3 regions of the Streptomyces sp. CA-250714 genome follow, and region 3 is predicted to be linked to each of the others. Evidence: riboswitches for the same ligand, from Rfam matches in the RefSeq annotation. Region 3 holds a riboswitch; each other region holds the start of a gene.
What was found. Region 3 has a riboswitch for cyclic di-AMP ahead of ACQEU8_RS35215 (M23 family metallopeptidase). Riboswitches for the same ligand answer to the same signal wherever they lie in the genome.
Positions count from the first base shown of each region.

Region 1: it holds a riboswitch for cyclic di-AMP, as region 3 does, so the genes downstream of both, ACQEU8_RS09295 (M23 family metallopeptidase) here and ACQEU8_RS35215 (M23 family metallopeptidase) in region 3, are expected to answer to the same signal.
Region 2: it holds a riboswitch for cyclic di-AMP, as region 3 does, so the genes downstream of both, ACQEU8_RS01975 (transglycosylase SLT domain-containing protein) here and ACQEU8_RS35215 (M23 family metallopeptidase) in region 3, are expected to answer to the same signal.

Region 1 is NZ_JBNJMI010000001.1:2,109,755-2,120,271, forward strand. It holds partial or broken gene ACQEU8_RS09285 (GNAT family N-acetyltransferase) at 1-1,084, opposite strand, end outside; gene ACQEU8_RS09290 (HPr family phosphocarrier protein) at 1,186-1,467, shown strand; gene ACQEU8_RS09295 (M23 family metallopeptidase) at 1,640-2,461, opposite strand; cyclic di-AMP (ydaO/yuaA leader) riboswitch at 2,476-2,633, opposite strand; gene ACQEU8_RS09300 (M16 family metallopeptidase) at 2,849-4,219, opposite strand; gene ACQEU8_RS09305 (M16 family metallopeptidase) at 4,306-5,646, opposite strand; gene ACQEU8_RS09310 (DNA gyrase/topoisomerase IV subunit A) at 5,921-8,380, shown strand; gene ACQEU8_RS09315 (CobW family GTP-binding protein) at 8,473-9,690, opposite strand; gene ACQEU8_RS09320 (sucrase ferredoxin) at 9,885-10,517, shown strand, end outside.
Region 2 is NZ_JBNJMI010000001.1:404,674-415,190, forward strand. It holds gene ACQEU8_RS01950 (mandelate racemase/muconate lactonizing enzyme family protein) at 1-32, opposite strand, end outside; gene ACQEU8_RS01955 (PLP-dependent cysteine synthase family protein) at 29-1,126, opposite strand; gene ACQEU8_RS01960 (Rossmann-like domain-containing protein) at 1,123-2,010, opposite strand; gene ACQEU8_RS01965 (ATP-grasp domain-containing protein) at 2,007-3,263, opposite strand; gene ACQEU8_RS01970 (alpha/beta fold hydrolase) at 3,398-4,888, shown strand; cyclic di-AMP (ydaO/yuaA leader) riboswitch at 5,288-5,461, shown strand; gene ACQEU8_RS01975 (transglycosylase SLT domain-containing protein) at 5,466-6,242, shown strand; gene ACQEU8_RS01980 (glycosyltransferase family 2 protein) at 6,499-8,466, shown strand; gene ACQEU8_RS01985 (alpha/beta hydrolase family protein) at 8,656-9,921, opposite strand; gene ACQEU8_RS01990 (NPP1 family protein) at 10,102-10,517, shown strand, end outside.
Region 3 is NZ_JBNJMI010000002.1:3,656,869-3,667,385, reverse strand. It holds gene ACQEU8_RS35245 (aldo/keto reductase) at 1-898, shown strand, start outside; gene ACQEU8_RS35240 (SDR family oxidoreductase) at 1,145-1,957, opposite strand; gene ACQEU8_RS35235 (sigma-70 family RNA polymerase sigma factor) at 2,031-3,101, opposite strand; gene ACQEU8_RS35230 (RNA polymerase sigma factor) at 3,149-3,787, opposite strand; gene ACQEU8_RS35225 (serine/threonine-protein kinase) at 3,806-5,725, shown strand; gene ACQEU8_RS35220 (DUF4232 domain-containing protein) at 6,126-6,974, shown strand; cyclic di-AMP (ydaO/yuaA leader) riboswitch at 7,149-7,322, shown strand; gene ACQEU8_RS35215 (M23 family metallopeptidase) at 7,638-8,681, shown strand; gene ACQEU8_RS35210 (aldo/keto reductase) at 8,784-9,731, shown strand; gene ACQEU8_RS35205 (PPOX class F420-dependent oxidoreductase) at 9,761-10,198, opposite strand; gene ACQEU8_RS35200 (ATP-binding domain-containing protein) at 10,366-10,517, opposite strand, start outside.

The DNA of each region.
Region 1 (10,517 bases), on a different contig from region 3:
TGAAGACGCCGATTCTGCCGCGCGCGGGCATCCGCAGCGAGGGGGTGGTGTTGAGCCGTACGTCCTCGCCGGTGTTGATCAGGCCGAGGGCTCCGGGACCGATCAGCCGCATGCCGTAGGACCGGGCGAGGCGGACCAGTTCGCGCTGCTCGTCCCGGCCGACCCCCTCGGAGAGGACGACCAGGCCCCGCACGGCCCCCTCACCGCAGTCGCCGACGACGGCGTGCAGCTGGTCGGCGGGGACGGCGAGCACGGCCAGATCGACGCGCTCCGGGATCTCCCGCACCGACCGGTACCCGGGCACCCCGGCCAGGGTCGGCGACGCAGCGGGGTCCAGCGCGTGGTTGACGGCGTAGAGCGGCCCCGGGAAACCCGCGGTGCGCAGGCTGCCCAGTACGGCACGCCCGGCGCCGCCGGGGCTGCGGCTGGCGCCGACGACGGCGACGGAGCCGGGGGCCAGCAGGCGGGCGACGGAGCGGGCCTCGGCACGCTGTTCCCGGGCCCGCATGACGGCCAGCGAGCGCTCGGTGGGCTCCAGGTCGAGGGTGAGGTGCACGGAGCCGTCCTCGAAGCTGCGCTTCTGGGAGTATCCGGCATCCGTGAACACCTTGATCATCTTGGTGTTGGCGGGAAGCACCTCGGCGGCGAAGCGGCGGATGCCGCGCTCCCTGGCCACGGCACCGATGTGTTCGAGGAGCGCGGAGGCCACTCCCCTGCCCTGCTGGTCGTCGCGGACCAGGAAGGCGACCTCGGCCTCGTCGGCGGGCTCACTGGCGGGGCGGCCGAGGTGGTCGATGCGGTCGTAGCGGACGGTCGCGATGAACTCGCCACCGATGGTCGCCGCCAGGCCGACACGGTCGACGTAGTCGTGGTGCGTGAAGCGGCGCACATCGCGGTCGGACAGCCGGGGGTAGGGCGCGAAGAAGCGGTAGTACTTCGACTCGTCGGACACCTGCTCGTAGAAGCTGACCAGCCGCTCCGCGTCGTCGGGGGTGATCGGCCGGACCCGGGCCGTACCGCCGTCGCGCAGCACGATGTCCGCTTCCCAGTGGGCCGGATAGGCGCGCTCCTCGGGGCTCGGCATGGGGCCAGCGTACGGCGGAGGGAGGGCGCGTGCTGAGGGGCTCGGAGGTGCGTCGTATTGTCACGGACAAGAACAATCTCGACGACCCGAAGGGCAACACCATGGTTGAGCGCCGCGTCACCGTCGGCTGGGCCGAGGGGCTGCACGCCCGCCCCGCCTCCATCTTCGTCCGTGCCGCCTCGGCAGCCGGGGTCCCGGTCACCGTCCGCAAGGGCGAGGGCAATCCCGTCAACGCGGCCTCCATGCTCGGTGTGCTCGGCCTCGGGGCCGAGGGAGGCGAGGAGATCGTCCTCGCCTCCGAGGCGGACGGCGCCGAGCAGGCCCTCGACCGGCTGGCCAAGCTCGTCTCCGAGGGCCTGGAGGAGCTGCCCGAAACGGTCTGACCGAACGTGAGGGCTTAGGCCGTCGCGGATACCGCCGGACCCTGTGGTCGGTGGTTGCTCGCCGTCGCGGCGGACAATTACGAGGGGGGCGCTGCACCTGGCGGTGCAGCGCCCCCCTCGTGCTCCCCAGGCCGGGGGCGGTCTCCGCGACGGGCTCAGCCGCGACGTCCGGTCAGAGCTTCACGCCGTGGTCGCGGAGGTAGGCGACCGGGTCGATGTCCGAGCCGTACTCGGCGGAGCTACGCGCCTCGAAGTGCAGGTGGGGGCCCGAGGAGTTGCCGGTGGAGCCGGAGAGGCCGATCTGCTGGCCCGGCTTCACCTGCTGGCCGACCGAGACACCGATCGAGTTGAGGTGGCCGTACTGCGTGTACGTGCCGTCCTTGTGCTTGATGACGATGTTGTTGCCGTAGGCACCGCCGTTGCCGGCCTCCACGACCTCGCCGGCGGCCACGGACTGGACCGGGGTGTTCATGCCCGCGTGGAAGTCGACGCCGGTGTGGCTGCCGGACGACCACATGCCGCCGCCCTGCTGGTAACCGGTGGAGACGTAGGAGCCCTCGACGGGCGCCACATAGGCGTTGAGCTTCGCCCGCTTGGCTTCGCGGGCGGCCCTCTCCTTCGCCGCGCGCTCCTTCTCGGCCTTCTCGGCGGCCGCCTTGCGCTTGGCCTCGTCGGCCTTCCGCTTGGCCTCCGCCTTCGCCTTGGCGGCCTCCTCCTTGGCCTCGGTCTCGGCATGGGTCTGCTCGGCCTGGAGGGCCTGCTCGTATGCCTGCTGGTCCAGCGTCTCGGAGATCGGGCCGGCGACGGCCTCGCTCACCTTGGCGTTGTGCTTGACGGGGGCGTTGTTCTGGCCGCCGCTCGCGGCGAAGGCGGGGGAGGCGATGGACCCGACGACGCCCACGGTGGCGAGGCCGGCTATGCCTGCCGCTCCCCCTGCGGCCCTGCGGGCCTTGCTCGGACGCCTGTGCTTGCCAGTGGCACGGGTGAACGCCATACGGAGGCGTACTCCTTTCCTTCCTTCTCGCCTACCGGGTTAGCTGACGGGTTCGGAGCAGGAAGGTCTCCTACGGGCCGCCTCTTGCGAGGCCGTCCGATTCACCCCAATGGGACCTGGGTCCCCGGTCCCCCTCGGCAGGTGCGCCTCGGGGATTCGGCGATCGCTGTCCGTCGGCCGCGGGTGCGGTCACTTCTGACGGACAGCGGCAACGACGCTAATCGGGCCCAACTCCGAGCGGCAAACGAATCCCTGGGTTTGTCACGTACGCCACACTCCAACTCATCAGCAATCGCGACAGAAACGGACATTGAGAGGGGCCCGGAAGGAGTGATTCCTCCTCCCGGGCCCCACTTCCTACTGCCGTTCGCGCCCCGCCCGCGGGCTCTACGAACCGGAGACCACCTTGACGTCGCCGATCCCCAACTCCCTTACCGGATCGGCGATCTGCGAGGCGTCGCCGACCAGCACCGTCACCAGCCGGTCGGCGGGCAGCGAGCTGACCGCCGCCGCCGTGGCCTCCACCGTGCCCGTCTCGGCGAGTTGGGCGTAGAGCCTGGCCTGGTAGTCGTCCGGCAGATACTGCTCGACCTGGTCGGCCAGCGTCCCCGCGACGGCCGCTGCCGTCTCGTAGCGCAGCGGCGCGACACCCACCAGGTTCCGTACCGCCACGTCCCGTTCCTCGTCGGTCAGGCCCTCGGCGGCCAGCTTCCGCAGCACCTGCCACAGATCGTCCAGCGCGGGCCCCGTCACATCGGTGGCCACCGAGCCGCTGATGGCCAGCAGCGCGGCTCCGGTGCCGTCCTCGGCGGAGCGCAGCACCTGCCCGAACGCGCGTACGCCGTAGGTGTAGCCCTTCTCCTCGCGCAGCACCCGGTCCAGCCGGGAGGTGAGGGTGCCGCCCAGGCAGTAGACGCCCAACAGCTGCGCGGGCCACACCCGGTCGTGCCGGTCGGGGCCGACGCGGCCGATCAGCAGCTGCGTCTGCACCGCTCCGGGCCGGTCCACGATGACGACCCGGCCCGAGTCGTCCGCGGTGATCGGTGACATCGGGCGGGGCGCGGCCGCGGCTCCCGTCCAGCTGCCGAGGGTCTCGGCGAGCGCCGCGTCCAGATCGACGCCCTCCAGATCGCCGACCACGACGACGGTGGCCGTCGCCGGGTGCACATGGGCCTCGTAGAAGGCGCGTACGGCAGCCGCGTCGATGCCCCGCACCGTCTCCTCGGTGCCCTGCCGGGGCCGCGACATCCGCGACGCGGCGGGGAAGAGTTCGCGGGAGAGTTCCTTGGCGGCGCGGCGGGCCGGGTTGGCCAGCTCGTGCGGGATCTCGTCGAGCCGGTTGGCGACGAGCCGTTCGACCTCGCTGTCGGGGAACGCCGGTGCGCGCAGCGCGTCGGCGAGCAGGCCCAGCGCCTTGGGCAGCCGGGACACCGGCACCTCCAGCGAGACCCGCACACCGGGGTGGTCGGCGTTCGAGTCGAGCGTGGCGCCGCACCGCTCCAGCTCGGCGGCGAACTCCTCGGCCGTGTGCTTGTCCGTGCCCTCGCTCAGCGCGCGGGCCATGATGGTGGCGACCCCGTCCAGCCCCTCGGGCTCCGCGTCCAGCGGCGCCATCAGGGTCACCTCGACGGCGACGACCTCCTGCCCCGGGCGGTGGCAGCGCAGCACCGTCAGCCCGTTGGGCAGCGTGCCGCGCTCGGGGGTGGGGAAGGCCCACGGCTTGGGGGTGCCGCTGGGCGGCTGGGGGTGGAACTCCATGCTCTTCCCTGCTGTCTCCGCGATGCCCGCGGGGCTGGTGCCCGCCACTGCCGCGGGGCTCTGGCTCGTGCTCGCCGGTGTCTCGCTCACTGCCCGGTCTCCTCGTCCTCGTTCGCCGGCTCGTCCTCGTCCGCCAGCGGTTCGTACACGAGCACGGCGCGGTTGTCGGCGCGCAGCCGCTGGGCCGCCACCTCCCGCACCTCCTCGCGGGTCACCTCCAGCACCCGCCGCACCGCTGTGAGCGCCAGCTGCGGGTCGCCGAAGAGGACCGCGTACCGGCACAGTTCGTCGGCACGGCCGCCGACCGTGGCCAGCCGGTCCAGCCACTCGCGCTCCAACTGCGCCTGGGCCCGCTCCATCTCCTCCTCGCCGGGCCCCTCCTCCGCGAAGCGGCGCAGCTCCTCGTCGACCGCCGCCTGGATGTCGGCGATCTCCGCGCCGCTGGACGCCTTGATGTCCAGCCAGCCCAGCGAGGGGGCGCCGGCCAGCCGGAGCAGGCCGAAACCGGCTGCCACCGCGGTGCGGTCGTGCCGCACCAGCCGGGTGTAGAGGCGGGAGGACTCGCCGCCGCCGAGCGCGGTCAGCGCCAGGTCAGCTGCGTCCGCCTCGCGGGTGCCGTCGTGCGGCAGGCGGTAGCCGTTCATCAGCGCGCGGGAGGGCACGTCCTCCTCGACGACCTCGCGCTTCTCCTCACCCATGAGCTCGGGCAGCACGCCGTCCCGCGGGGGGCGCTTGCCGTCGTGCCCCGGGATGGAGCCGAAGTACTTCTCGATCCAGGCGAGTGTCTGCTCCGGGTCGATGTCGCCGACGACGGACAGCACGGCGTTGTTGGGCGCGTAGTACGTACGGAAGAACTCCTGCGCGTCCTGGAGGGAGGCCGCGTCCAGGTCTTCCATGGAGCCGATCGGGGTGTGGTGGTAAGGGTGGCCCTCGGGGAAGACCATGGCGGTCATCCGCTCGAAGGCGGTGCCGTAGGGCACGTTGTCGTAGCGCTGGCGACGCTCGTTCTTGACCACGTCACGCTGGTTCTCCATGGACTCCTCGTCCAGCGCGGCCAGCAGCGAGCCCATCCGGTCTGCTTCCAGCCACAGGGCGAGCTCCAGCTCGTGGGCCGGCATGGTCTCGAAGTAGTTGGTGCGCTCGAAGCTGGTGGTGCCGTTCAGCGAGCCGCCGGCGCCCTGCACCAGCTCGAAGTGCCCGTTGCCCTTGACCTGGGCCGAGCCCTGGAACATCAGGTGCTCGAAGAGGTGGGCCAGGCCGGTGCGGCCCTTCGCCTCGTGACGGGAACCGACGTCGTACCAGAGGCAGACAGCGGCGACGGGGGTCAGATGATCCTCGGAGAGCACCACCCGCAGGCCGTTGGCCAGCCGGTGCTCCGTCGCTGTCAGCCCACCGGTGGCCGGCGGGGGCGTGGCCGTGTGACCCATGGGCGTGGAGTCCCTTCGCTCGCGGGGGTATCCCGGCCTGGCGCCGGGAACTGCCGACCGCCTGGCGCCTCACGCGACCGGCGGCCCTGTCACTGTATGCAACCACGCCGACAAGGTGCGAAGTTCCCGTACGGTCTACCGAGCGACCGCCCTGTCAGTGCGGCGGTCCACAATGGTCGACCGAGAGCATGTCGGTCCGAGAGCACGACCTCCGAGAGCACGACCCGAGAGCACAAGAGCGACAGCACGAAGCAGCGAAGGAGCCGCAGCCGCGATGGCCCGCCGCAGTAAAAGCCGTACACCGGCACCGGAGCCGGGAGAGGACTTCGAGGAGCGCATCGTCGACATCGACGTCGTCGACGAGATGCAGGGCTCCTATCTGGAGTATGCGTATTCGGTCATCTACTCGCGCGCGCTGCCCGACGCCCGCGACGGGATGAAGCCCGTACAGCGCCGGATCCTGTACCAGATGCACGAGATGGGCCTGCGCCCCGACAGGTCGTATGTGAAGTGCGCCCGCGTGGTGGGCGAGGTGATGGGAAAGCTGCACCCGCACGGTGACTCGCCCATCTATGACGCGCTGGTGCGCATGGCGCAGGACTTCTCCATGCGGCTGCCGTTGGTGGACGGCCACGGCAACTTCGGCTCGCTGGGCAACGACGACCCGCCCGCGGCGATGCGCTACACCGAGTGCCGCTCCGCGCCTGCCGCCGGGTTGATGGTCGAGTCGATCGACGAGGAGACGGTCGACTTCGGCGCCAACTACGACGGCAGCGAGCAGGAGCCCGTCACACTGCCCGCCGCCTACCCCAACCTGCTGGTGAACGGCTCCTCGGGGATCGCGGTCGGCATGGCGACGAACATGCCGCCGCACAACCTGACCGAGGTCATCTCGGCGGCCCGGCATCTGATCAAGCACCCGGGTGCGGACCTTGAGACCCTGATGGGCTTCATCCCGGGCCCCGACCTGCCGACCGGCGGCAAGATCGTCGGCCGGGAGGGCATCAAGGACGCCTACGTCTCCGGGCGCGGCACCTTCAAGATCCGTGCCACCGTGTCGATCGAGCAGGTCACGGCGCGGCGCAAGGGTCTTGTGGTCACCGAGCTGCCGTTCGCCGTCGGCCCCGAGAAGGTCATCTCCAAGATCAAGGACCTGGTCAACGCGAAGAAGCTCCAGGGCATCGCGGACGTCAAGGACCTCACCGACCGCGAGCACGGGCTGCGTCTGGTCATCGAGGTCAAGAACGGCTTCAACCCGGAGGCCGTGCTGTCCCAGCTGTACAAGCTGACGCCGATGGAGGAGTCCTTCGGCATCAACAACGTCGCGCTGGTGGACGGCCAGCCGCTCACCCTCGGCCTCAAGGAGCTGCTGGAGGTCTACGTCGACCACCGGTTCGACGTGGTGCGGCGGCGCAGCGAGTTCCGGCGCGGCAAGCGGCGCGACCGGCTGCATCTGGTGGAGGGCCTGCTGGTGGCGCTCGTCGACATCGACGAGGTCATCAGAATCATCCGGTCGAGTGAGAACGCCGCGGAGGCCAAGGCGTCCCTCATCGCGCGTTTCGACCTCAGCGATATCCAGACCCAGTACATCCTCGACACCCCGCTGCGCCGGCTCACCAAGTTCGACCGCATCGAGCTGGAGGACGAGCGGGACCGGCTCAAGGGCGAGATCGAGCAGCTGACCCGGATCCTGGAGTCGGACGCGGAGCTGCGCAAGCTGGTTTCCTCCGAACTGTCCGCCGTCTCCAAGAAGTACGGCACCCCGCGCCGCACCGAGTTGCTGGACTCCGCCGAGGTTCCGGTTGCCGCAGTGCCGCTGGAGGTCGCCGACGACCCGTGCCGGGTGCTGCTCTCCTCGACCGGTCTGCTGGCCCGTACGGCCAACGGCGGCATGGAGTTCGGCGAGTCCGCCAAGCGCGTCAAGCACGACGTGATCGTCTCCGCCGTACCAGCCACCACACGCGGCGAGGTCGGCGCTGTGACCTCGTCCGGCCGGCTGCTGCGACTGCAAGTGGTCGACCTGCCGCAGCTGCCCGAGACGGCCACCTCGCCCAATCTGGCGGGCGGCGCGCAGATTTCGGAGTTCCTCACGCTGGAGGGCGACGAGACGCTGGTCTGTCTCACCACGCTGGACGAGTCCTCGCCGGGCCTGGCGATCGGCACCGAACAGGGCGTCGTCAAACGCGTGGTGCCCGACTATCCGGCGAACCGGGGGGAGTTGGAGGTCATCACCCTCAAGGAGGGTGACCGCATCGTCGGCGGAGCCGAGCTGCGCACCGGCGAGGAGGACCTGGTCTTCATCACCGACGACGCGCAACTGCTGCGCTTCCAGGCGGGTCAGGTACGCCCGCAGGGCCGCCCCGCGGGCGGCGTGGCGGGCGTCAAGCTGGCCCAGGACGCGAAGGTGATCTTCTTCGGCGCCGTCGACCCGGGCGCCGAGGCGGCCGTGTTCACGGCAGCCGGCTCCGAGGGCACCCTCGACGACTCACTGAGCACGGCCAAGCTCACCCCGTTCGACCAGTACCCCCGCAAGGGGCGCGCGACGGGCGGTGTGCGCTGCCAGCGCTTCCTCAAGGGAGAGGACCGGCTGCGGCTGGCCTGGGCCGGCGCCACGCCCGCTCTGGCGGCGACCAAGACCGGCGCCCCCGCCGAGCTGCCCGAACCCGATCCCCGCAGGGACGGTTCGGGTCTGCCGCTGAAGAAGCAGGTCGCGGCGGTGGCCGGGCCGGTGTAGTGGCCGGGGGTGCTGGGGGGCTGGCCCCAGCACCCTCCCGCCGCGGCGTCGAGCCCGCAGCGGCGTCGAGCCTTACAACGGCGAGTCGAGCCTTACAGCGGCGAGGGGCTGGGGTAGGCGTCGTCCGCCTCGTCGACGGCTTCGTCGGTGTCCTCGACCAGCGCGTCCAGCTCGTCCTCAGGCCCAACCAGCGCGTCCGGCTCATCGTCGGGGGAGCCGTCCACATACCGGAGCACTCCCCACAGCGCGTGCTCGTCCGGGCCCTCGGGACCGATGGCGCACGCATGGAGCCCGTCGCGCAGCGCCGCGCCGTCGACCCCGGCGCCGATCAGCACCAGCTCCGTACGCCGTGCCTCGGAGCGGGCCCGCCGTTCCGGTGCGAACCGGAGGAAGCCGCCCACGGCATGCACCTCGTACAGGTTGTCTGGATCGGCCGCGCCGAAGTCCACATAGCCCTTGATCCGGTACAGCCCCTCGGGCCTGGCATCCAGGAACTCCAGGAAGCGGCGGGGGTCCAGCGGGCTGTCCGAGGCGAACTCCACCGATTCGTAGGCGGCATGCAGGTGCTCCACGTGGCACCCCTCCCCGCCGCACCCGTGCTCGTGCTCACCGCCATCGCTGTCTCCGTCGCCGTACAGCAGCGAGTCGAACGAGAGCTGTTCGACGGGTGGCCGTTCGCGCTGTACGCGGTCGAACAGCAGCGCCGGATCGACCCGGCCGAACGAGGCGGGGACCACAGGCGTTCCGGGGCTGAGCCGGTGCAGCTCCGCATGGAGCGCCGCACGGCGCTCGTCGGTCACACGGTCGGCCTTGTTGAGGACGAGCAGGTCGGCCGCGCCCACATGGCGCTCGAGTTCGGGATGGCGCGCGCGTACGGCCTCGAACTCCGCCGCGTCGACGACCTCCACCAGCCCGCCGTAGACGATGTACGGGCTGCGGCTGGCCAGCACCATCCGGATCAGCGTCTCCGGCTCGGCCACCCCGCTGGCCTCGATCACGATGACATCCATACCGGCCGCGGGGCGCGCGAGGACGTCCAGCACCTCGTCCATGTCGCTGGTGTCCACGGCACAGCACAGGCAGCCGTCCCCGATGGAGACCATCGAGTCCACCTGGCCGGACACCGCCATGGCGTCGATCTCGATGCTGCCGAAATCGTTGACGATCGCACCGATGCGGGTGCCTCTGGCGCGGCGCAGCAGATGGTTGAGGAGGGTGGTCTTCCCTGAGCCGAGGAACCCGGCCAGTACGACGACCGGGATCCGGTCGCCCACCGCGCCCCGTCGGGCACCGACCTCCGCATCGCGCACGCGTTCCGCCCCTCCTGCCTCGTCCGCCCCTGCAGCTCCTGAAGCTCCTGCGGCCGGCGGTTCCCGCGGCCGCGGAACGGCTGCCGATCGTACCGAAGGAGGCCTTCCGGTTCCCCGCTCAGGGCTGACCGCCGGCGGCGACGCGCGGCAGCGTGCCCGCGCCGGGCATGGTCACCCAGGTTAGGCTCACCTGTGTGAGCACGTGTGCGACGGCCTCCCAGGCCTTGGCCGAGCCCCTCGCGGGGACGGCGGCGACAGCCCGTACCTGGTTGCTGATCGAGCAGCCGGGCCCGTGGGGCAACAAGGCGCTGACCGAGAGCCGTCTCGACCCGGAGCTAGGGCAGGCCCTCGATGCCGCGGCAGCCGCGCACGGTGGCCGGGTCGCGCTGATCCGGCGCCCCGGACGGCACGCGGACAGCCCCCCGACCGCACAGCACCAGGTCTTCCTCGCGCGTACGGTCCCGGGCGACTCCTGGGTCCGTACGGCGGTGCTACCGGGCAACGGTCTGGGAGCGCTGCGGGAGCTGGATTTCGCGGCGCTCGATGGCGCTCCGGCGCTCGGTCCCGGCTGGCGGCCGTACGAGGGTGACCCGCTCGCGCTGGTGTGCACCAACGGGAAAAGGGACCGCTGCTGCGCGCTGCTCGGCAGGCCACTGGCGGCCGAACTCGAAGCGTCCGGCGGGGCGAACGTCTGGGAGATCACCCACATTGGCGGCCACCGCTTCGCACCCACCTTGCTGGTGCTGCCCTACGGCTACGCGTACGGACGGCTCGGCGCCCCCGCCGTGAAGGGCGTACTGGACGCCGTACGGGACGGCCACGTGCTG
Region 2 (10,517 bases), on a different contig from region 3:
TCGAGGCGGACGGTGCGCTGGGTTGCCTTCACAGGTTCTCTTCCGAGGGATGCGGGCCGGCGGGGGTCTTGACCGGGTCGGTGACTCGTGTGCACCGCACCCAGCCGGTGGCCTCCGCCGCGTACGGGTACGGGATCTCCACGGGCCGGCCGGCCGCCGCTGCCGGGTCGAGTCCGTGTGCGGTGGTGAAGTCGTCGTCGTAGACCGTCCCGAGGTAGCGGTGCGGCCCGTCGGGGAAGACGGTGGCGACGATGGCGCCGGGGTGGACCCGCGCTGCCCAGGCGGCGACGCGGGCGACGGCGCCGGTGCTCCAGCCGCCGCTGACGAAGCTGGAGCGGGCGAGCCGGCGACAGCTGTCCACCGCCTCGACGGGCCCGACCCAGTGGACCTCGTCGAAAGCGTCGTAGGCGACGTTGCGCGGATGGATGCTGCTGCCGAGGCCGCGCATCAGCCGGGGCCGCGCGGGCTGCCCGAAGATGGTCGAGCCGGTGGCGTCGACGCCGATCAGCCGCAGCCCGGGCCAGTGCCGGCGCAGCGGACCGATGACGCCCGCGCTGTGGCCGCCGGTGCCGACGCTGCACACCAGGATGTCGAGGTGGTCGAGCTGTGCGGCGAGTTCGGCGGCCAGCGAGGCGTAACCGGCGGTGTTGTCGGCGTTGTTGTACTGGTCGGGCCAGTAGGCGTCGGGCAGGACAGCCAGCAGCTCCCGGAGCCTGGCGAGGCGGGCGGCCTGCCAGCCGCCCTCGGGTGCCGGGCGGTCGACCAGTTCGAGACGGACGCCGTGGGCGCGCAGCAACTGGCGCATGGACGGCTCCAGTTCGCTGTCACCGACCAGCACGATGGGGTGGCCGAGCGCCTGCCCGGCGAAGGCCAGGCCGAGTCCGAGCGTGCCGGAGGTGGACTCCACCACCGGGGCTCCGGGCCGCAGTTCGCCGCGTTCCCGGGCTCCCAGGAGCATGGAGACGGCGGCGCGGGCCTTCATCCCGCCGGCCGCGAGCCCTTCGAGTTTGGCCCAGAAACCGGGGTGGGGCCCGGGCAGCTCCGCGGTGATCCGGGCCAGCGGGGTACGGCCGACGAGGCTGAGGAGTTCCTGGCGGACGGTGGCGCGGACGGCGGTCGCGGTCATCGGTCGCCTCCCGGACACGTACCGTCGCCGGGGGCGGCGTCGGACGTGCGGTACCGGTGGACGACTCCGGGGCCGCCGTCGAGCCAGAAGAAGGGGTACGGCTCCGCGCAGACCGCGCTGACCCCCCGGCCGAGGAACCGGGGGAGTACGGCGCTTCCGGTCTGGGCGAAGGTGACCAGTTGCTTGCCGTACCGCTGCGCGTGCTGCCGCAGGGGTTCGAAGGTGCCGTTGCCCAGCGTCATACCGGAGACGAGCAGCGCGTCGCACCTGTCCGCCGCGGCGAGCGCGTCCGTGACGACGGGCTCACCCCACTCCGTGACCCCGCCCTTGAGATCGCACGGGACGTAGCCGAGCCCACGGGACCGCAGCGCCTCCAGGAGGGAGTTGACGACGCCGACCACCAGCACCTCGGCGCCCGGCGGCAGGTCCAGCAGCTCGACGACGGCCTCGGCCCTGGCCCGCGACTTGACCAGCGAGGAGCCGCGGGGCAGCGGGTACGGGCGTGCCCCGTGATCCGGGGTGTGCGGGGTGACGTGCATCAGATAGGCGTCCAGGGCCGCCACGCGCACCGGCAGCAGCGGGTGGTCCAGGAGTCGGCGCACGTCGGCGCCCACGCAGTCGTCCAGGGCGCTCTCGGGCAGCGCACCGGGCTCGACCGCGCACGAGCCGACGGCCCCGGCCAGGCGCAGGCTGAGCACCTCGTTGCGGTAGCCGGTGCCGCGCCCGTCGTGCCGTACGGCCTGCCGGGTGGTGAAGGCCACGGCTATGCGCTGTGCGCTCGGATCGGGGCCCAGCGCTCCCTCCCGCACCCGGTCCACGAGCTGCGCATACGTCTCGTGGTGCGGTGCCGCGTATGCAGCGCGCGTACCGGTGGCGGCGGTCATCGGATCACCAGCCCCTCCCGCAGCTCGGCGAGCAGTCCCTCGACGCGCTCGCGGGCTCCGGGCCCGGCGGCGTCGCCGGCCATGACGTGCCCCAGGTACTCGTTGTTGCTGCCGGCCGACCGCACCGCCTTGCCGGGTGCGGCGAGTTGCACCTCCAGCACATCCGGCGCCTCCCGCGTGGCACTGCCGTCCAGCACTTCGAGCGTGCCGGTGGTCTGCGGCACCAAGAAGCCGATGGCGGCGCTGCGCAGTCCGGTCGGGGTGACCCGCAGATCGGGTTCCCGTCCCAGCGCGACCTCGACGAAGGCCGCCGCCAGATCGATGCCGGTCACATGGCGGATCAGCTCGGTGATGCGGTTACCGGCGGGCCGCGGGTTGACCTCGACCACGCGCGGGCCCGCGGAGGTCAGTTTGATCTCGGTGTGTGCCACCACGCCGTCGGTCAGTCCCAGCGCCTTGAGGGCGTCCAGCGCGGTGTGCTCGGCGGCCTCGGTCTCCGCGGGGCTCAGCGCGGCGGGGAACATGTGACCGGTCTCGATGAAGGCGGGGGCGCCGCCGACGCTCTTGTCGGTCACCCCGACCACATGGACCGACCCGGCGTACGAGACGGTCTCGACGCTGACCTCCGGGCCGTCCAGCAACTCTTCGAGCAGCACCTGGGGCGCCCGGTGTTGGCCGCGCGCGTTGACGGGGAAGTCGGCCAGCGCCTGGCAGGCCGCCGCGAGTTCGGCCTCGTCCGCCACCCGGCGTACGTACATTCCGGCGCACAGGTCGACGGGCTTGACGACCAGCGGAAAGCCGATCTCCCGGGCGGCACGCACGAGGTCGGCCCGTTCCCGGTGGACGGCGAAGCGCGGCCCGGGCACTCCGGCGTCGGCCAGGAGGCGGCGCGTGACGTCCTTGCGGCAGGCGCCCTCCACGGCCTCGGCCCCCGGCCCCGGCAGACCGAGGTGTTCGGCAATCCGCGCCACCGTGGACAGGTAGTAGTCGCAGGACGTGAGTACACCGTCGAAGCCGAGGACCTGGTGCAGCCGCTCGATGTGCGGCAACAGCCCTTCGGTGTCGTTGGTTTCGGCCGTGAGCAGGTTGCGGGCGCCCAGCAGTGGATGAGCCGTGCCCTCGGAGGCCGAGCGCAGGTAGTGGTGCAGGTCACGGGTGAGGAAGGTGAACTCGTGCCCGCTCTCGCGGATCGCCTGCGGCAGCAGCCTGCTCATCGATCCGACCCAGCTCTCGACCATCAGCAGATGAGCCACAACTCCCCTTTTCATGCAGAACGGACGCAACGGCCCCGGAGCCGCCCCGCAGGGCAGGGCGGCGGGTTGCGCAGAGCAACCGTAACGATAATCATTTTCATTGTCACCCGCTGGTCGAGCTCCGAGGAATCACCGTGGCCACTCCCCCGCACCGCGTCGCCCTGCTGTGCGCCCTGCTCTCCGCCGCCACCCTTGCCCCGTCCGGTCCCGTCCGGGCGGAGAGCCCGGCCCCGGCACTCCACTTCGGCACCTGCCCGGACTCCGTACCGCGGCCGTCGGCGCCGGACCGCGTCGAGTGCGCACGGCTGAGCGTGCCGCTCGACTGGGACCGTCCACGCGGGAAGCGCATCGAGGTCGCGGTCTCGCGAATACGCGCGTCCGGCGCCCCGGGCGAGCGGCGCGGCGCACTGCTGGTGAATCCCGGCGGACCGGGAGGCTCCGGCCTCTCCTACGCCACCACCAAGCGGGCCAAGCTCCCCGAGAGCGTGCGCCGCGCGTACGACGTCATCGGCTTCGACTCCCGCGGCGTCGGCGCCAGCACACCCGTCGACTGCGGTCCGATGGGCGGACTCTTCACCAAGCCCGGCGCAGATCCCGTACCGACCGACGCCGCGACGGAACGCGGCTATCTCACCTCGCTGCGAGCGTTGGCCGACGACTGCGCCGCGGGTGCGGGCGGCGCGCTGCCCCATATGTCCACCGAGCAGACAGCGCACGACATGGACGCGATCCGCGCCGCGCTCGGCGAACGGAAGACGAACTTTCTCGGCGTCTCCTACGGCAGCTACCTCGGCGCCGCCTACGCCGCACGCTTCCCCCACCGTGTCGGGCGCATGGTGCTGGACAGCGTGGTCGGCCCGTGGGACTGGTACGACTTCGACGTCGTCCAGAGCCGGGCGCTACTGCGCCAGCGCGACACTTTCTTCTCCTGGACGGCCGCCCACCAGGACCGCTTCGGCCTGGGCGACAGCGCCGGAGCGGTGCGCCGCGCCTATCTGCACGTACGGCGGGGACTCGCCGGGGAGCCGGTGGACGGCTTCGGCCCGGCGGAGTTCGATCGCGCCGTCTACCGCGCACTGGGCCGCACCGAACGCTGGGCCGGGCTCGCCGACGGACTGCGCGGCTATCTGCGGGAGGGCACTCTCGGCGCGCTCGTGCCGGACTCCCCGTTCGACAGTCCGTCGTCCCGGAACTACGAGGCCGCGAACAGGGTCGTCAAGTGCGCCGACGGTCCGGCGCCCGGCCCGCGGGACATCCTGGCGGACATCCGCCGCACCCGCCACCTCGACCCTCAGCCCGTGCTGACCGGCATGGAGGCGTCCACCTGCGCCTACTGGCACCACAGGCCGGCGCACCGCACTCCGCTCGGCAGCGCCGACGCGCCGCCGCTCCTGCTGGTCGCCTCCGCACACGACCCCGTAACGCCGATCGAGGGTGCACGTGGGCTACGACGGCTGCTGCCCGGCTCCCGGCTGGTCACCCTCGACAACGACTACTCGCACGGCGTCTTCGCCAGCCGGGGCAACGCCTGCGTCGACGGCACCGCGGCGGCCTACCTCGTCGGAGGACGAGTGCCCCGCGCCGACGTGCGCTGCGCAGGGCCCGGCCTGCCGGAGGTGCCCTGACCATGAGCCCACGAGGCGCGGCGGAACGGCCCGAGAACCGCACGCATTAACCCCTCTTCAGGCAGCAATATCCGGAAATAAAGGACTTACCCTTCCTTCGTATTCGCTGTGTCAGGAAACACACCAGCACACCCGGGACATGGGCAAGATCTTCTGACTGCACGTCAAGAAACCTTTTGCTGCGCGCTTTTCGAAATACCCCTCGGTTCGGCCTTTCACGCTCAGAAAATGATCCACAGCATAGCGTTGAAGAATTCCGAGATCATTTACCGGGGATACTCCGCATTCGATTCGAGCTCCTTGCTCGGAACAATGCCTTGTGTTTCTGTGTCCTCGCTCCGGCCTCCGTAACCGGCTGGAGCTCCCACTGCCGGGGCGCCGAATCCTGCCGCCCGGCGAGGGAAATTCGCACCAGACCGCTCGGCAGGAGCGGGGGACCCAAGTACGTGCCGTGCCGCATCCAGCGGCCCGGCTAGGGGTGAAGTCATGCCCAATGCGCCTCGCGCATTGGAATGGCCGGGCCACTCCAGCCCGAATCCGACAGCTCACCTCGCAGGCGCCAGGAGAGGACACCCCCATGCCACGTGGCCGTCATGCCCGTAAATCGCGCAGTACCCGCCGTATTTCCCAGCTCTCGCTCGCCCTGGTCGCGGGTGGCGCTGCGATCGCCGCTCCCCTGCTGACCGCGGGCAGCGCGCACGCCTCCGCGCCGGCGAAGGCCCAGCAGAAGCAGGCCCAGTCCACCCAGGCCGGTGCCGCCGCGCAGGCGAAGACCGAGCAGAAGGCCGACTCCTACACCGTTGTCCCCGGCGACACGCTGCACCACATCGCCGTGGACCACGACATCAAGGGCGGCTGGTCCACCCTTTACAAGGCCAACAAGCAGACCGTCGGCAGCGACCCGGACCTGATCCGTCCCGGCCAGAAGCTGACCCTGGACGCCTCCTCGGCCCCCGCCGAGCGGAGCAGCGCGCCCAAGCGGGCCGACCGCAGCTCGGCCGAGCGGACCGGCAGCACCGTGCACAAGACCCAGTCGACCAACCTGGACGGCTGGATCAAGGAAGCGCTGACCATCATGAAGCAGCACGGCATCCCGGGCACCTACCAGGGCATCCACCGCAACATCATCCGGGAGTCCGGTGGCAACCCCAACGCCATCAACAACTGGGACATCAACGCCCAGAACGGCACCCCGTCCATCGGTCTGCTCCAGGTGATCAAGCCGACCTTCGACTCCTTCCACGTCGAGGGCACCGCCTACGACCAGCGCGACCCGGTCGCCAACATCGTCGCGGCCTGCAACTACGCAGCCAACCGCTACGGTTCGATCGACAACGTCAACGGCCCGTACTGAGCCGACGACCCCGCAACGCGGCGGCTGCCCCTCACCATCCGGTGACGGGGCAGCCGCCGCGTTGTGCACGCCCGGCGCCGCGGCAGCGGCGCCCTCGGTCGGCCGCTCCGCGTCGTACCGTCTGGACAGCACGCCCACGTCACGTTGAGTTGGCGGCGTCCCACACTCCGTGCCGAAATTGTCGGTCTCGGGGTCGGATTCACCCGAACGCCGCGTCCCCATGGCAGAGGTACGCCCGAATGGGCACCTTCTGTCCATGGATGACTCGAAAAATCTCGTAAGCGTCATAACTCCTGCTTACAATGCGCTCCCCTATCTGAAGCGCTGCGTCGCCTCTGTCGCGCAGCAGTCTCTCGACCCCGGTCGCATCGAGATGATCGTCGTGAACGACGGCTCCACCGATGGCACCGCGGACGAACTGGATCTCATGGCCGCGCGGCATCCCGGGCTGCTGCGGGTGATCCATCAGGAGAACTCCGGCGGTCCCTCCGCCCCGCGCAATCGGGCCCTGGACCTGGCCAGTGGGCGGTACGTGTTCTTCCTCGACGCGGACGACTACCTCGCCCCCGAAGCGCTGCAGCGGCTCACCACCATGGCGGAGGAGAACAGGTCCGATGTCGTACTCGGCAAGATCGCCTCGGTGGGACGCCGGGTGCCGCGCTCCATGTTCCGCGCGAACCAGCCCGAAGCCGATCTGTTCGCCTCGCGTGTCTACTGGGCGCTCTCCGTCCAGAAGCTCTTCCGCAAGGAGTTGCTCGACGGGCTCCAGCTGCGCTTCGACACCGGGTTGCGGGTCGGCGAGGACCAGCCCTTCACCGCGCTCGCCTACCTGCGCGCACGCCGCATCTCCGTGGTCGCCGACTACGACTGCTACTACCTTGTGCGGCGCCCCGACGGCCAGCATCTGACCCAGACGAACAGGACCGAGCCGGTTCTCGACTCCCTCGACCGGGTGTGTGAGCTGCTACGGACCGAGCTGGAGCCCGGGCCGGGACGCGATGCACTCCTGTTGCGGCACTTCGCGGTGGAGCTGCAAGGCGCCTTTCTTTTCCTGAGCAGAGAAACAGAAGAAGCGGTCCGGCACCGCGAGTTCGCCCGTATGCACAGACTTGTCGCGGAACACGACTGCGACTCCTTCTGGCCCCGGCTGCGTCCCATCCAGCGGCTGCGCTGCCATCTCGCCCGGCACGGCGCCCTGGAAGAACTGCTGGCCCACGCGCGGCCGGGAAACAGCCACATGCCGTTCCGTATCCATATCTCTCAGGGGCGGGCGCTCGCGCACTATCCGGCGGAGCGCGAAGCCCGTTCCAAGAGCCCCACCGCATTGTTCGATGTGACGGAGCATCTCGACCTCATCCACCACGTATCCGCTTTCTCTTTCACCGGGACCCGGTTGCGGCTGAGCGGTCGTGCGGCATTGCAGCAGACGGAGCACACCGGAAAGACAGTCGATGTGTTCCTCCAGCACCGTGGAAAGGACGCCCGGACGCAGCACGCCGAAGTCCGCCTCGACGGAGATGCTTTCGAGGCGGAGCTGGATCTCCTCGACGGCAAGGGAAGCGAAGCAGCGCTGCCGGACGGATTCTGGGACCTGCATCTGCGCCTCACCGTGAACGGACTCGCCAAGACGATACGGCTGGGCAATCAACGCGACCCGGAAGCCGGGGTGTGCCCTTTCACCTGCCTGACCGACGACGGCGCCGGAGGAATACGGACAGCCCGGATCTACGCCACCCCCTTCGGTAACCTCACCCTGCGGCTCGAGCACCTTCCCGCCGCTCGCCTCAGCAAGGAACTGTCCCTGGAAACGGACGTTGCCGAGTGGCACGGCTCGGCCCTGCGCATCGGCGGCCGGACGAACGTCCTCGGCCGGCCGCCGGGAATCGCCTTCGTCCGGCTGGCGTCCGCCGACGCAGACAGCTTTGCCGACGCCGACTTCCCCGTACTCCTCCAGGACGACGGCCGGTTCTCGGCAGAACTGCCCCTCGACACCCTGCCGCCCGGGCGGTGGACGGCCACGCTGCAGATCGCCGCGGCCAATTGGCGCCACACCCTCCCCGTGTGTCCGCCCGCCCTGCCGCAGGGTGCGGCACGCTGGCGCCGCGGAGCTGTCCAGATGTACGCCAAGCCGCTGGACGACCCCCAGCTCACCCTCCGCGTGGACCGGGTACGCCTCACCCGCGGCCTGCACCGCAGGCTCACCCGGCAGTACAGCGCCCCGTAAGGGGCGCGGGGAACTGCTCCCCCAGCCTCCGGCCGGGAGGTGCCCCCACAAGCCACGACGTAGCCGCAGCCCGCAAGCGTCGGACAGGGGCACCCCCTTCCCGGAACAACGCAGAGGGCCAAGCAAGATCCGCCGGACACACCCCTGGCACAGGCGGCGCACCGGCGGCAGCCGCGCCGTGCGCCGCCGTCACGGCGTGTGGAAGGCCACCTCCGGGTTCTCCTTCGAGGGACCGTCCAGCAGTGGCCGGGGAAGACCGCGTAGGTGGCGGTCGAAGAACGCCGTCGTATAGCGGGTGGTGATCTCCCCCGAGCGCTTGCCGGACAGCGGCGCCGAGGGGTCGGTGTAACCGGCCTGCCCGCCCAGGATCGGCAGGTCGATGAAGGTGAAGTGTCCGGAGTCGGCCACCGTGAGCCACCGCTTCCAGCCGTGCAGGCGCTGCCAGGTGCGCGGCCATGTCGCGTCGTCCGCCCGCGGGTTGTGCCCTTCCCTGGTGCCGAGCATCAGTATCGGACGCCGGGTGCCCGCCTGCGGTACGGGCGCGAAGAAGGTGCCGTCCGCGTTGACGGCGGCCCGGATGCGGCGGTCGGTGCCCGCGGCCACCGCCGCCGCGTTGCCGCCGAGCGAGTGGCCCGCGGCACCGATACGACGGGGGTCGATGAGCTCCGCGTAGCGGTGGGACCGCTGCCGTCCGTCCTTCGCCGGGGTGGTCAACTCGTCGACGACGAAGGAGATGTCGGCCGCCCGGTTCCGCGCCGCCCTGGCCAGCAGCTTCCTCTCCGCCTCGTCGTTCGGCGCGCCCTCGATCGTCTCGCACGCGACACAGGTCAGGGTGCGCGCGGCTCCGCCGCCCGCCCCAGGTGTGCGGCCCTCACCGGTGAAGGTCGTACCGAAGGACTCGTAGGCGTGGTCCAGCAGCGCGACGACGTAGCCGTGCGAAGCCAGCTCCTCCGCGAGCGTCGTCAGGGTGGCGCGGTGCAGGGTGAAGCCCGGTGAGAGCACGATAAGCGGATGCCTGCCCGGGGCAGGGCGGGCGCCGGTGCGGGCGTTCGTACGGACGGAGCTGAGCAGCCCCGGCTCGAACCGCTTGTCCAACTTGATGCCTTTGAGCAGCAGTTCGGCCTCCTTGCTGGAGATGTACGGCGCGCGTGCGCCGTGGCCGCCGTCGCGCCGGGCGGGGTAGAAGACCGACGCCATCAGCCGGCGGGCGCCCGCCGACGGCACCCAGGGATCGCGGCGTTCCTTGTCCGTCAGATGCAGGGTGTCCCTCCCGACGGCCCAGTCCCCCGTCGGCTTCGGAACGGCCAGTCGTGTACTGCTTTTCGCGGCCGCCGCCTTGGAGGCAGCGGGACGGTTCTCCGCAGCCGCCCCCTCCGCGGAAGCGCAGGCCGAGGCTGTCGTGGTGAGCGCGGCGACGGCCAGCAGAGCGGCCGCCGCCCGATGTGTACGGATCATGCTCGGAAGCGTAGGAAGTGGCGCCCGGCGCCCAGCACCCACGAAAGACAGCAGCACCCCTGACTTTCGGCAGGGGCACGCGGACAGCGGTAACTGGCAACGTGTTCGGCCCTCTTGGCAGGTGCGCCAACTCGCGGCAGCGTGAGTCGAGCAACTCACCCCCCACCATGGAGTGCGCACATGAGAGAGGCGAAAACCCCGCAAGACGCCCCTGCCGGTCGGCCCCGCCGGGCCGGAGGATGGGGCAAGAAGGCCCCGGCCGTCGTGGTCGGGGCCTTTGCTCTGGTCGTCGGGCTGCCGGGTACGGCGCTGGCCGACCCGCCACAGGCGCTGCCCGGAAACGCGTCCGAGCTGGAGAAGAAGTTCCAGCCCGCCTACGACTACGACACGGACGGCTGCTACGCGACACCCGCCATCGGCCCGGACGGCACCATCGCTCCGGGTCTGAAGATCGGCGGTGACGTCAACGGCAACTGCCACGACGAGTCCGACCTGGAGAACACGAACGGGTACTCCCGCACCAAGTGCAACAACGACTGGTGCGCCGTCGTCTACGCCTCCTACTTCGAGAAGGACCAGGCCGCGCTGGGCGGCGG
Region 3 (10,517 bases):
GTTCGACACCGCCGACGTCTACTCGGCCGGAGCCTCCGAGGAAGTGCTGGGCCAGGCCGTCAAGGGCCGCCGCGACCAGGTGCTCATCTCCACCAAGGCGGGCCTGCCCATGGGCGAGGGGCCGGGCGACCACGGCACCTCACGGGCCCGCCTCGTCAAGGCGACCGAGGACGCGCTGCGCCGCCTCGGCACCGACCGCATCGACCTCTTCCAACTCCACGCGTACGACGCCGCGACCCCGCAGGAAGAGGTCCTCGCCACCCTCGACCAGCTCGTACGCGAAGGGAAGATCCGCTACACGGGGGTGTCGAACCACTCGGGCTGGCAGCTGATGAAGTCCCTGGCCACGGCGGACAAGTACGGCTATCCCCGGCATGTGGCCCACCAGGTCTACTACTCGCTCATCGGCCGCGACTACGAGTGGGAGCTGATGCCCCTGGGGCTCGACCAAGGGGTCGGCGCGGTCGTGTGGAGCCCACTGGGCTGGGGACGGCTGACCGGGAAGATACGGCGCGGGCAGCCGCTGCCCGAGCAGAGCCGCCTGCACCGCACCGCCGCGTTCGGTCCGCCCGTCGACGACGAACTCCTCCACCGCGTGGTCGACGCGCTGGACGCCGTGGCCGAGGAGACCGGTCGGACGGTTCCGCAGGTCGCGCTCAACTGGCTGCTGCGCCGCCCGACCGTCTCCTCCGTCATCGTCGGCGCCCGCGACGAGGAGCAACTGCGCCAGAACATCGGCGCGGTCGGCTGGAGCCTCACCCCGGAGCAGGCCGCCAGGCTGGACGAGGCGAGCGCCAAGGACGCGGCGTACCCCTACTTCCCGTACCAGCGCCAGGAGGGCTTCGCCCGGCTCAGCCCACCACCCGTCACCCTCAACCAGCCCGCCGCCGGGGACTAAGCCGTGTCCGGCGGATCTTGACTGGCCCTCTCCGTTGTTCGATGAGGGGATGCCCCTGCCCGACGCCGGCGGGCTACGGGTGCGTTGTGGCTGGTCGCGCAGTTCCCCGCGCCCCTTCGGGGCGCGTCCCCCTGCTGCGCTTGGGCAGGCTGCTCCCCCAGACTCCGTCCGGGAGGTACCCCCAAGGCGCAGGGTGGGCAAGCGCAGCCCTCCATTGCCGGGTACGCAAGATCCGCCGGACACGACCTAGTCCGCTGTCCGGGACGCCAGGAACTCGGCGAAGGTGACCTTTCCGGTGGCGTGGTCCGGGGCGAGGTTGCCGCCGCGGCGGAAGGCGCGGGCCGTGCGGCCGGGGAGGGGGAGGCCGACGACGCGGCGGGAGAGTCCGGTCGACCGGAGGGTCTCCTCGATGAGCTCGCGCGCGGTGTGCACCCGCGGCCCTCCCATGTCCGGCACCCGGCCCGCTGCCTCGCCGCGTACCAGTTCGGCGAGGCGGTGGGCGACCTCGGTGACCTCCACCGGCTGGAAGCGGAAACCGGACGGCGTGAGGGCGAACGGCAGCCGTCGCTGCGCGGTGGCCATCGCGGCCACCAGATTGTGGAATTGTGTGGCCCGCAGGATCGTGTACGGAAGCCCCGACGTCTCCAGCAGCCGTTCGGCCGCGAACTTGCCCTTGTAGTACGGGAACGGCACCCGGTCGACGCCCACGATGGAGATGTAGACGAGGTGCCCGACGCCCGCCTCCCGCGCCGCCTCGACCACCCGGGAGAGCACCATCGCCTCCCGCCACGGGTCGGTGGCACAGTGCACGATGGCCCGTACGCCGGAGACGGCGGCGGCCAGCCCGACGCCTTTGGTGAGATCGCAGACCGCCCACTCGCAGGGCCGGTCGTCGTCCGGTCGGCGGGGCCGTCTGCTCATGACGCGTACGGGGACGCCGTCCGCCAGCAGCTCGGCCACGAGGGGGCGGCCGAGGGTCCCGGTGCCGCCGGTCACCAGCACGGGCCCGTCGCCCGGGGCGGGGCCGGCGGGAGCGGTGGAGTCGTTCGAGGGGGCCATGGAACTCGTTCCTCCGGATCGGTGTGGCACTGTCACCTGGAGAACCGGATGGCGGCCCCGGACGTGACAGCCCTTACCCGACCGGCCGACATACGGCGAGCTGCCGGGCCGCGTACGCGAGCTTGTCCGGGTTCACCGAGATCCGCAGCTCGGCGATGCGCCCGTCGGCCACCTCCAGCGACACCACTCCCAGCAACTGCCCCTCGGCGAGAGCCAGCAGCGCGGGCCCGCCGTTCACCTCGTACGGCACCAGATCCACACCGGCCGCGAACTTGGTCAGCCCACCGGCCAGATACCGCGCGACCTTCGACGGGCCCAGGATCGGGCGGCGCGCGGTGCCGACCTGGCCGCCACCGTCCGCGTACGAGACCACATCGTCGGCCAGCAGCCGCTCCAGCCGGGCGAGATCGCCCTCACGGGCGGCCGTCACGAAGGTCTCCACCAGCCCGACCCAGCGTTCCCGCTCCCGCTCCGGCTGCTGGTCGCTGCCGCTGCGGCCGTCGACGGCGGCGGTCGGTGCTGCGGCTGCGGTCGGTGCGGCGGACGCGGTGGGTGTGGTCCGTGCGGTCGGCCCGGCGGATGCGGTCCGCGCGGCAAGCGCGCTCCCGTGCACCGCCTGCTTGGCCCGTCGGTAGAGCTGGCGCGAATTCGCCTCCGAGACCTCCAGCACTTCGGCGATCTCACGGTGCGGATAGGCGAACGCCTCACGGAGGACGAACACCGCACGCTCGGGCGGAGTGAGCCGCTCCAGCAGGACCAGCAGCGCGAACGAGACGGAGTCGCGCTGCTCGGCGGTCTCCAGCGGACCCAGCGGCGGGGTTGCCCCGGCCGCCCCGCCGACTCCCGCGCCCGCCCGCCCGTCGGCGCCGCTTGTCGCCGTCAGTACGGGCTCGGGCAGCCACTGGCCCACGTACCGTTCGCGCCGTACGCGCGCCGAGGTCAGCTCGTTGAGGCTGAGATTGGTGACCACTTTCGCCAGCCACGGGCCTGGAGCCAGCATCGCGCTTCGGTCGGCGCGCTCCCAGCGCAGATACGCCTCCTGGACGATGTCCTCCGCCTCGGACGCCGAGCCCAGCATCCGGTAGGCGATCCCGAAGAGCCGCGCCCTGTGCGCCTCGAACTCCGCCACCGCCGTCTCCGCCATGGGATCAGTGCATCACGCGGACATCCGCCCCAGGCGACGGCTGTGGCTCACAGCTCCTGTGAGCTCAGCCACGGCCTGATCTGCCTGCGGGCGTGGTGCAGCCGGGACTTGACGGTGCCCAGCGGGATGCCGAGCCGGTCGACGATCTCGGCGTAGTCCATCTGGCACAGATCCCGGTAGACCAACGGCGCCACCAGGTGCGGGCTCTCCTGCTCCAGCCGCTCCAGCGCCTCCAGGAGGTCCACCCGGGAGCCGGCGATCACGCTCGTCGTACGCGGATCGGGGCGGGTCTCCGGCCCTCCCGTCTGGTTCGGGAGCACCGGCTGCTCGGCGGACCGGCGCTTCAGCTCGCGGTACTTCTGACGTGAACAGTTCGCAACGATCGTGTGCAGCCAGGTACTGAAGCGGCTACGGCCCTGGAAGCGCTCGATGTGCCGGGCCACTTGGAGCAGTACGTCCTGCGCGGCCTCCTCGGCGTCCTCGCGGAAGAGGAGGAACCGGCCACAGTGTCGTACTACGTCCGGTCGGATGGCGCGCAACAGTGCGTCGAGAGCCGCACTGTCGCCGCCCGCCGCCCGCGCGGCGAGTGCTTCGGTGTCGGAGGCCGACGGCGATTCGCCGGAGCCCGCCGACTCAGGCCGTCCGGATGGCTGGTTCACGGCGTGGGGGGAGGACGGTGGGCACATCCAGGCATCATAAGGGGCATGCCTTCACCTGATCTGATCGGCCGCTACCGGGTCGAACGTCGTCTCGGTTCCGGCGCGTTCGCAGTTGTGTGGCTCGCACACGACGACCGATTGGAAGCGCCTGTCGCAGTCAAGGTGATGGCCGACAACTGGGCACACCGGATGGACATCCGGGAGCGCTTCCTGGCCGAGGCGCGGCTGCTGCGCAGGGCGTCGTCGGGCGGTGTCGTGCAGGTCTTCGACGTGGGTGAACTGGACGACGAACGGCCGTACTTCGTCATGGAGCACGCGGACCGGGGCACGGTCGCCGACCGGATGACGGCCGGACCGCTGCCGGTGCCCGAGGCGCTGCGGCTCACCTCGGAGGCGGCGCACGGCGTGGAGGCACTGCACGAGTCCGGGGTGGTGCACCGCGATATCAAGCCGTCCAACGTGCTGTTGACCAGCGGCGGAGCGCAGGGCCGCGAGCGCGTGCTGGTCGCCGATCTGGGCCTGGCCAAGAACCTCGCGCAGGCCTCGGGACTCACGGTGGTCGCCGGGTCGGTCGGCTACATGGCCCCCGAACAGGCCGAACCCTTTGAGGGCATCGACGCGCGTGCGGACATCTACAGCTTGGGCGCGGTGCTCTACCACCTGGTGACCGGCGCGGTTCCGGGCACGCCGGAACGGGTGATGCCGCTGGACGAGCTTCGTCCGGGGCTGCCGCCCGAGATGGCGCGGGCCGTCGCACGTGCGATGGAGCCCGACCGCGAGCGCCGCTGGCCGACCGCCGCCGCGTTCGCGGACGAACTCGACCGGATCGCGACGGAACTCGACCGGAACCCGCCACCTGAGGGCGGACCGGACGAGTTCGCGGCGGAGCCGGGCCGGGGCGGCGACGGGCGCGGCAGCTTCGCGTCGTCGGCGTCGCAGGTGTCCTTTTTGGCCGTACGACCGGTTTCCCAGGTGCCCGGTCAGCCGTCGACGGTCGCGACGGATCCGCCGTCGCGGGGGGCGCGGAAGCCGGTGGGTGGGGGATCTGAGGGTGGGAGTTCCGCTTCTGAGCCGGCTGCGTCGGCTGGGTCAGCTGCGTCCGAGTCGTCCCTCGCCCAGGAATCCGCGCCCGAGAAGTCCCGTCTCGGGGCAGCTGGTTCGAAGTCATTCGCGTCCGAGTCGTCCGCCGCTGAGCCAGCTGCGTCCGAGAGCGCCGTCTCCGGGGCGTCCGACCCGCAGACGCCGGGCCCGCAGGCGTCCGTTGCCGGACCACGCGGTGCGCCCGGTGCGACCGCTCGGGCGACGCCTCGTCGCGGTCGGCGGCGTGCCGTCGCCATCGGGTCGGCCGCCGTCGTGCTGGCCGGCGCCGGTGTGGCCAGTTCGCTGCTGATGCCGAAAGACCCCGGGAAGGCGCCCTCATCGGTGCGGGTGCATGACGCGAGCGGGCAGATCAGCGTGCGGATTCCGGGAGTGTGGGCGGACGAGATGAAGGACTCCGGCTGGCGCCCCTCCTCGCTGGGGCTGTCGGCGAAGCGCGCCCCCGGGCTGCTCGTGACGGAGGACGTGGGCAGCTGGCACGACCTCACCTCGGGAACGAACGGGGTCTTCGTGGGGCTCGGTTCCTCGGCCGACGAGGCCGAAGGCGCCGACGGCGCCGACAAGGGCACCCCGAGCTCCCAGGGGGCCGCCGACTCCCAGTCGGCGCTGCCCGACAAGGTGGCCGAACTCGAGCACAAGGGCTGTCAGTACACAGGGAGCCGTAATTTCAAGGGCGGGGGCTGGCAGGGGCAGGTCCGTACCTGGTCGGCCTGCGGCGCTCCCCGGTTCTCGCTCGAAGAGATCGGCCTGTCCCCTCAGCAGAAGGGCAAGCCTCCGGTGTATGTGCAGATCCGCTGCAACGAGGACTGTTCGGCCAGGACGGACCGGGTGCTGAGCAGCTTGCGCGTCAACGAGTCGGCGTCGTAGCACCGGTCCACGGGCGCCGGGCGCCGGGGTCCGGCCCCGGGCGCCGACGTACGGACGTCCGGGTACGGCGCCGAGATACGGGCTCGGCTCGGCGTACAACCCCGGCGCGCAGGGCCCCTCGTCCGCCGTACGCCGCCGTGCTGCCCCCGCCCGGGCTGCCTCTCACCCACCCTTCCCGCCCCTCCCGTCCCCTCCGAACCCACCCGTCACGGCGCGGTCCCGCCCACCTCGCCGTACCGCGAAAAAACTCCCGACTGCCGTGAACCTTGCCGAAAAGTCGGCCATCGAAGGCTGTGTACGGCCCACAAGCCCGAGGGCAGGCTGGAGACGAGGACGAGCCAGCGCGTGCTGCCGCGGGAGGCCGGACGACCGCAGCCAGGACGACCAGGGGACGGCAACCATGACGAAGCGACAGGACCCGACGAACACCCCCCTCTCACAACCCCTGTACGACACCGAGGCGTTGGCGGCCCGCCGACCTGCCGCAGCCCCGTACCGCTCCCATCGCCGTGCGGCCCGTATCGCGGCCGCCTCGACGGCGGTGCTGGCGGCGGGCGCGCTGCTGATCGGCTGCAACAAGGATGCGGAGGGGCCGCAGAAGGTCGACGGCCAAGCCGCGCCCGCCGAGGGCGAGTCCGACGGCGGCTCCGACAAGGGCGGCAGCGGCAGTGGCGACAACGGAACCGGCGGGAGCAGCTCGCAGGACGGCAACTCGGGCGGCTCGGGCTCTTCGGGTTCGGGCGGCGGGGATTCCTCCGGGGGCTCCTCGGGCGACGAGAGCGGCTCGGGCGACGAGAGCAGCTCGGGCGGCAGCGGAGGGCCGGGCTCCGGCTCCCGGTGTCACACCTCCGATCTGAAGGCGTCGTTCGGCCCCAACCACCCGGGTGCCGGGCAGGAGAACTTCGCCCTGGTCCTGACCAACCGGTCGGGCAGCAGCTGCACCGTGCGCGGCTACCCCGGGCTCGCCTTCGTCAACAGCAGCGGCGAGCAGGTGTCCTTCGACCCGAACCGTACGGGTGGCGAGATCCGGACCGTCACGCTTGCGCCCGGCAAGAGCGCGTGGGCGCCGCTCTCGTACACCAACCCGGAGGTGACGAACGTCACCACGGTCACGCCGAGCGCCGTGCGGGTCACCCCGCCCGACGAGCGGACCTCTCTCCGTACGCCCTGGTCCGGCGGGCCGGTCACCAACACCGGCAAGGCCTCCGTCCCCAAGATCGGCCCGCTGGCCCCCGGTACCGGCGGCTGAGCTGAGGCACCGTCAGCCTTTGGCGGCACCACCCGCCTGCCTGCGGCCGCACCAATTACAGGGAACGGCTTGGAATCAAGGCCCCTGTTCTATTACCGTCCGATAACGCAGCACGGTCGTCACTGTCGTCACGGAAGACGGCACCGTGCGCCGTCGCCGAATCCCGCATACGGGGCACCAGCAGCGCCCAACTGGCTGGACCGCACCGTGGGAACCGGGGAACCACCCCTTCTCGTCAGCCGGACGAGGAGGATGGGGTGAATCGGACGCCCTTGCGAGAGGACGCCCGTAGGAGACCTTCCTGCTCCGAACCCGTCAGCTAACCCGGTAGGCGAGAAGGAAGGAAAGGAGAGCGCCCCCGTGGCGTCCAGATCCCAGGGCTTTGCCGGTCCCGCGCCCGAGACCGTCGGGTACGACCCGCATGTCGACCAGGCCGGCTCCTCCGCCCCCTACGGCTTCGCTCCCTCCAACGCCGTTCCCCACGGCTCCGAACCGGGTTCTTACGGCTCCGCGCCGACTCCTTACGGCTCCGAACCGGCTCCTTACGGCTCCGCGCCGGGACGGCTCACAGCCCCCATCCGGTCCGCCGCACCCCACGTCACCGCCGCCCCCCAAGCCTCCTCGGCGCCTCACATCCGTTCCGCATCGCACGTCACTTCCGAACTGCCCGTCGTCTCCGAACAGCCGCAAGGCGCCGAACCGTGGGACGAGTGGAACCCCACCGAGGAGTCGACCCGCCCGCTGCGCGGCAAGCACCGGATCGCCAAGCAGCGGGCCGGCGGTGTGGCGCGCGGCGGTGCCGTACTCGGCGTCGGCATGATCGCGGCGGTCGGCGCCGGCGGCATGGCGACCGCCCAGGACAAGGACCCCGGCGCGATATCCGTGCCGGACCTGGACACCGCGGCCGACACGGTCCGGAGCATCCCCGACCAGCTGCCCGATGCCGAGGACCTCCCCGGCATCGGCTCCCTCATCTCCGACGACGCGGACGACCCGGGTTCCCCGGACGGCGCTGACGGCTCCGGCGATACGGAGAACGCGGCCACAGGCGGGACCAACGCCGGCGAGGCACTGCGGGCCCGCATCCTCGCGCAGGCCGAACAGCACCGCTCGACGCAGGACACGGAAGCCCGCGAGGAGGCCGCCCGGCAGGCGGCGAACGCGGCGGCGGAGGAAGCCGCGAAGCGGGCCGCCGCCGAGGAGAAGCAGGCCAAGGCCGAACGCGCGCGCGAGGCCGCCGAGGCCAAGCGCAAGGCGGAGGCCGAGCAGAAGCGCAAGGCCGAGGCCGAACGCCGCGCCAAGCTCGCCCGCAGCTACACCGCCCCGCTGGCCTCCTTCCAGCTCACCGCCGGCTTCGGCCAGGCAGGCGGCATGTGGCAGAACGACCACACCGGCCAGGACTTCGCCGCCCCCAACGGCACCCCCGTCAAGGCCGTCCACAGCGGCACCATCAAGGAAGCGGGCTGGGCCGGTTCGTACGGCTATCGCGTCGTGCTGAAGCTGGAGGACGGCACCGAACTCTGGTTCTGCCACCTCTCGTCCATGACCAAATCGGCGGGCGACAAGGTCGGCACGGGCGATGTCATCGGCCGCGTCGGCTCGACCGGCAACTCCTCGGGACCGCACCTGCACGTCGAGGTCCGCCCCGACGGCGGCGACCCGGTGGACCCGCTGCCCTGGCTCCGCGCCAAGGGCGTCGACATCTGAGCCCTGAGGGCCGACGTCTGAGCCCTGAGGGCTGATGGGGGCGGTGTCCGGTGTGCGGTGACATGCCACCGCCCGCCCCCGCGTTACGGTCGCGGCATGCAGATGAATGCCGACAAGAAGATCGGTCAGCTGTCCGTCTCGCCGCTCGTGCTCGGCGGCAACGTCTTCGGCTGGACGGCCGACACCCCCACGTCCTTCGCCGTACTCGACGCCTACACCGACGCCGGCGGCAACGCCATCGACACGGCCGACGCGTATTCGGCCTGGGTGGAGGGCAACAAGGGCGGCGAGTCCGAGACCGTCATCGGCGAATGGCTCGCCGCACGCGGCTCGTCCGTACGGGACAACGTCGTCATCGCCACCAAGGTCGCCCGCCACCCCGACCACATGGGCCTCGCCCCGGCCACCATCAAGGCCGCCTGCGAGGACTCGCTGCGCCGCCTGCGGACGGACCGCATCGACCTGTACTACACGCACTTCGACGACGAGTCGGTCGAGGTCTCCGACATCATCGGCGCACTCGACGACCTCGTCAGGGAGGGCAAGGTCCGTGAGATCGCCGCGTCGAACATCTCGCCGTCCCGCCTCGCCGAGTCGCTCGCCTTCAGCGACCGGGAGGGCGCCGCCCGGTACGTGGCGCTCCAGCCGCACTACAACCTCGTCTCGCGCGACACGTACGAGGGCGAGCTGGCGGAGCTCGCCGGGCGCGAATCCCTCGCCGTACTGCCGTACTACGCGCTGGCGTCGGGCTTTCTGACCGGCAAGTACCGTCCGGGCGAGACCGCGCCCGAGGGGGCGCGCACCGATAAGGCGGCCCGGTACCTCGCCACCGAGCGCGGCCAGCGCGTCCTCGCCGCGCTCACCACCGTGGCCAACGCCCACCAGGTCTCCGAGGCCACTGTCGCCCTCGCCTGGCTCGCCGCCCAGCCGACCGTCACAGCGCCCATCGCCAGTGCCCGCACCGTCGAGCAACTCCCCGCGCTGCTGGCGCTCGCCGATCTCCGCCTCACCAACGACGAACTCCGCCTGCTGACCGACGCCTCGGCATAGCCCTGGCCGGGCGGCTCAGCGTCGCCGCGTCACTGCGGCTGTCCGTACACGTGCGTGACGCTGAGCCGCACCACCTGCCGCCGCTCCGCCACCATGGCGGCCCGGTACTCGTCCCAGTCCGGATGCTCACCCCGGATCGCCCGGTAGACCTCGACCAACTCCTCGACGGTCTCATCCCGCGGCTCCCGCGCAACAGGCGTCAACTCCGCCACCCCATCCACCACCGTCCACGCCCACCCATCCCCACTGGTCACGTGATAACTGGCCCGCGCATCCCGCCCCAAATTCCGCGCCTTCGCCCGATCCGCGGTGACAGAGATCCGCAGTAGCCGCTTGTCCGGGTCAAAGGTGTGATTGACATTCGAAAGCTGCGGCCTCCCATCCCGCCGCAGCGTGACGAGCACTCCGCGGTTGTACTCCGTCAAGAGCTTGAGCAAAGCGGACTCATCACCGCTGGTCCTGTTCATGGGGTCCTCCTGAAGCTGTCTGACTTCAAAGACACGGGCAAGCCCATACTCCATGACGCCGCTTGAGGACGCGGTCATCTGCGATCCACCCCGCCGCTTCCAGGAAACACGGCACAGGCGATCAACAACGCTCGTCGGCCGGGGCCGAGCATCGCGATGGCCGCACGTCAGCCGGCATGTCGGGCCAACAGGTTTTCCGGGATGTCGGACAGGATTGCGGGCTCCTGGGGGCCACGGTGGGCGAGGTGGAGCTCCTCGCGGGCACGGGTGCAGAGCACGAAGAGGCGAAGGCGCGCGGCCACGCCGGTCGGGTCCTCCG